One region of the Neptunomonas sp. CHC150 genome, then DNA from elsewhere that is predicted to be linked to it. Evidence: predicted binding sites of a transcription regulator. Region 1 holds the regulator's gene; the other holds the start of a gene.
What was found. The regulator LexA, encoded in region 1, represses DNA repair genes until DNA is damaged. The targets are predictions, from matches to a motif close to TACTGTNTANNTANACAGTA.

Region 1 (2,409 bases):
CTTTAGCCAAGATATAACGCACAGGTTCTGCCATTAAACGCGAAGCTTCAGGTAAATCCTTATGAAGTAGCTGCTCTTGTAAAGCGACCGTTGCTGTAGATATAACCAAGGACTTGCCCTGCGCTTTAGCAATGGGAATAGCGCTAATCAAGTAAGCCATTGTCTTACCTGTGCCTGTGCCCGCCTCGATCAAACAGATATGATTATCGCTACTTCTTTCACCTTTTTCGTTACTTTCAATATTCCCTAAGGTGCGCGCAATTTGCGCAATCATCATTTTTTGCCCATAACGAGGCTTAAGGTCATGCAACCCGAGGAACTGGCGATATGCCTCTTGTATAGACTTTTTTAGAGCGTCGCTGAGCAAAACTTAAATCCTGATTTCAATGTCGCGGGGATAATATCAAGATACTGGATATATAAACAGAAAATCTCTTTACAACCGACCTTGCCTGTATATAATCACATGTACTGTATAAAAAAACAGTCATCTATTTGCGGGCTATCTTACCTATCGGCACTTAATTATGACGGGCACAAATATGAAACTCACAAAGCGTCAATCAGAAGTACTCGACTGCATTCGCGATCATATCGATGCAACCGGTTATCCGCCTACACGTGCCGATATAGCACGCTCACTAGGTTTTAAATCAGCCAATGCGGCTGAGGAACACTTAAAAGCGTTAGCCCGTAAGGGTGCTATAGAAATGATCCCTGGCACCTCTCGCGGTATTCGTCTTCCTGAGCTTGAGCAACCAGAGCCTGAAGGTCTTCCCTTGATCGGCCGCGTAGCCGCGGGCAGCCCTATTTTAGCCCAGGAGCACATCGAAGAGCACTGCACAATTTCAGCTGACTTTTTCCACCCACCGGCTAATTACTTGCTGCGAGTGCACGGCACGAGTATGAAAAACATCGGCATCATGGATGGCGATTTGCTGGCAGTTCACCAATGCACAGAAGCACGTAACGGCCAAATTGTAGTAGCGCGTATTGGTGACGAAGTCACCGTTAAGCGGTTCCAACGCACTGGACACATTGTAGAACTGATAGCTGAAAACGAAGAGTTTGACCCTATCGTGGTCGACTTACGCGAGAGCGAGCTTTCCATCGAAGGGTTAGGCGTTGGCGTCATACGACAAGGGAGTGAGCCATAATGCACATGTTAATTCCTGATAACAAAGCTGTTACCGGCATTATCAGCACCCAAAAAGAGTTAGGTAGCATTCGCACCAAGCTTAAACCCCGAGCTCAACAGCCCAGCGATTTCGGGAAAATTACTGAAATCGTAACACAAAGCGGTGATCTGGCAGATATGCCAATGATAATGCCGTTATTGGCGCAGCTAAGCCATGAAGACCGCTGGTTTGCTTGGATTGCTCCACCTATAAACTTGCCAAAATCGTTGCTACAAGATGCTGGAATTGATCTTAAAAAGGTAATTCTACTTTACCCTGACGAGAACCATAGCGTTCAGCAATTGGCTGAAAAAGCCCTCAGCACTGGCACATGCCATGCTGTTATTAGCTGGGCCGGAGATATTTCTGACGATGCCTTTCAGCGCCTAGAAAAAAGCGCCAGACAAGGGGCAAGTAATGGAATTTTGATTCGCCGTCGCCATGCTATTAATTGAGGAATGCACTAATAGCATAGGCACGGCATACCCAATAAGAAACGGCAAATACGCTTTAGTGAATCGTTGAAGGGCGGATCATGTCATCCGGTGATACGTCATCAGTATCGATACCTGGCTCTTCATCATTCACCAAGTCGGACATCATATGAGCACCGGCAACCAACATTCTTCTTGCAAGTTCTTCAGTGTTTTCTAACAGATTATCTTGCACAACTTGTGATAAGTTTAGCGTCATTAACGCCTCTTCTTCACCCGAGCGACGAATAACAAACTCACCCGACGCTAAACGCACAATTTCTAGCACCATCTCATCCATCAAACTACCTAACACCCCTTACTTTTTCCAATGTTGTCAATTTAAGCGTTTACCATTCTTGCATACCGCTTCGCAGTCGCTCCAGTAAAGCCCTAAACTCAGATAACCAAGAGCGATACTCTGTCAGAATATCTGCATCTTCTGCATGATCCGGATTAATCTGAACAATATGAATTTCCGATAAGCTAGGTGATAAATCGGCACCCACTTTTGCTTTGGCCGACGGGCCCGTTTTATCTGCCGCCTTCCAACAGCCTCGATAGGCAGATAACATTAAGGCAAGCCAGCTGTGTTTATTGGATTCTAACACAGATAGCTCTGTCACCTCTGGAGACTCCTGAACTGATGCATCCAGCAACCCTTGCAAATCGCTGAGCGCTTCAATCGCATCTGGGTTAAAGCGATACTTTTCTGCAATTTCTCGTAAAAAAGCCTGATAAGCAGAAGCCATCAGAAA
Region 2 (2,409 bases), on a different contig from region 1:
TGGTCAAAAAGAAAGATCTTTTTCCCATCGGATGTTTCGCCTAAGAGCTCGGCGGATTTTAGCTCTTGTTTTAACGCTTGCCTGTCTTGCGGGTGTGCGATCGTTTTTTCTGTAACGAATAGCGGGCTTTTGCGCTTTGCGATTCGGTATAAATGCTTGCGCAGTAATTTGGCTTTCTCGTTAAATGAAAGAGGGATGCTATCTATTTGGCTGCTCGGAATAGGCTCGCCGATTCTGATCGGTAGAGTTACCGATTGTTTGTTAAACATTTCGTGAGCCAGCAGTAGTGCTGACATTGATTTGTTTAGATAGGAAATACCATAAAACAAGGGAGAGTTTTTGCCACCCACGTAAACAGGCAGAATGGGTGCGTTGGCCTTTTTAGCAAAGCGTAAAAAGCCACTATTCCATTTGCCGTCTTTAATGCCTGTTACTCCTGCTCGCGATACTTCGCCAGCGGGGAAGACTATGATAGCTTCTTCGTTTCGTAGTGAGTTGACTATACGGGCAATGTCGCGCTTCATAGTGCTTTTACCGAGGTTGTCGACTGGTAAAAACAATGAGTTGAGCTGATCAAAATGGCTTAATACATCGTTAGCAACAATGCGTACATCACGCCTGACTTCTCCCACCATTTTTAATAAAGCTAAGCCGTCTAAGGCTCCAAGAGGGTGGTTTGCAACGATGACAACGCGTCCGGTTGATGGGATGTTGAGTCGATCCTTATTGCTGAGCGTGTAACCAAAGTTAAAGTAATCAAGAACGCAATCAACAAATTCAAACCCTGTTTTTTCCTCGTGTTCGCGTAGAAAACGATTGATTTCGTCTTCATGAATCAATTTGCGTAAGCAAAAAAGCGTGGAGTTACGTAAAGGCGCCGGTTTATTCGTAAAAGAAGGAAACTTAGATGTGAGCACCTGTTCAACATTGATCATCGGAGGACCCTGTAGCTTAACAACATGCTCGAGAAGATTATGGCAAGTATATGACGATGTGCTGACATAAAGATGACAGTTAGGTGACGCCTAGTCGGCGATTGAGAAACTATTTACTTAATGGTACTGTTTTTATATCCAGTGGTTGGTGGGCTTGATGAGAAAGATAATTCATTGCGATTGTGACTGTTTTTTTGCAGCGGTTGAGATGCGCGATAATCCAGATTACCGGGATATCCCTTTAGCGGTAGGGGGGCATTCCGATCGCCGTGGCGTTATAGCAACGTGTAACTATATCGCTCGAGGGTTTGGTGTGCGCTCTGCAATGCCAACAAAGACGGCTTTGCGATTGTGTCCTGATCTAAAAGTGATCCCCGGGCATATGGCTAAGTACCGGGAAGTATCAGCCCAAATTATGTCTATTTATCAAGAAGTGACCGATCTTATAGAGCCTTTGTCGTTGGATGAAGCTTATTTGGATGTATCAGCTTGTAATTTGTTCTCGGGTAGCGGGACTCGAATTGCGCAATGGTTGCGGGCCCAAGTCGCTGAAAAAACAGGCATCACAATTTCAGCCGGAGTCGCCCCCAATAAGTTTCTGGCAAAAATAGCCAGTGATTGGAATAAGCCTAATGGTTTATGTGTAATAGCCCCTAATGATGTGGAGGCGTTTTTAGCTACTTTACCGGTCAATAAATTGCATGGCGTGGGAAAGAAGACAGCTGAGCGCTTACACGCTATGTCCATATTTACTTGCGATGATGTAAAAGGAATACCACTTCATGAGCTAAGAGAGCATTTTGGGCAATTCGGTGAGCGTCTATATCATTTAAGCCGAGGCATTGATCATAGGCCGGTAACAAATGAACGAGAGCGAAAATCCATTAGCGTTGAGCACACCTTTGCTGAGGATTTGATGACCTTGGACGAATGTTGTGCCAAAATACCCCTATTATGCGGTGAACTACAGCAGCGCTACAGCAAATATCGCTCTGAAGCTGCCGTGGCAGGGTGTTTTGTTAAGGTAAAGTTTCATGACTTCACGCAAACCACCATCGAACAACAAGTCACCTATGAAGACGAGGCCTTATTTTCGCCTTTATTAGTTCAGGCTTGGCATCGTTCACAAAAACCTGTGCGTTTATTGGGCATTGGGTACCGGTTAACTAAGCAGAGCACGGATTTGCAGCAACAGCTGTCGCTCTGGTAAGCCTGGCATAGGCAAAACAAGGAAGTAATATGGATTTTTCACACATCGAAGAGCGCCTTTCTGCCTACAAACCTGACCCTGAGTTCAGAGATGATGCTGTAGGGCTTCAATGCTGCCAGTTGGCTTTTTCGGCGCTAAAAAATGGTGATTATGGGGTAGGTGCTATTTTGTTGGACCCTGACGGAGCCCCGTTGATTTTTTCTCAAAATGCCGTTTTTTCTGATGGGTTTTGCTCCTCTGGCCATGCCGAAATGAAATTGCTGG

Region 2: a site for LexA is predicted at 1,060-1,079, ahead of dinB (DNA polymerase IV). Genes of this name have one in related genera too.

Annotation. Positions count from the first base shown of each region.
Region 1 is NZ_JAPNXU010000009.1:75,847-78,255, reverse strand. Features, by position in the region: gene dinG (ATP-dependent DNA helicase DinG) at 1-367, opposite strand, end outside; gene lexA (transcriptional repressor LexA) at 543-1,157, shown strand; gene OW491_RS11155 (SulA-like leucine-rich domain-containing protein) at 1,157-1,633, shown strand; gene OW491_RS11150 (hypothetical protein) at 1,689-1,952, opposite strand; gene OW491_RS11145 (DUF6586 family protein) at 2,002-2,409, opposite strand, start outside.
Region 2 is NZ_JAPNXU010000003.1:147,909-150,317, reverse strand. Features, by position in the region: gene OW491_RS03205 (lysophospholipid acyltransferase family protein) at 1-935, opposite strand, end outside; gene dinB (DNA polymerase IV) at 1,093-2,145, shown strand; gene OW491_RS03195 (hypothetical protein) at 2,175-2,409, shown strand, end outside.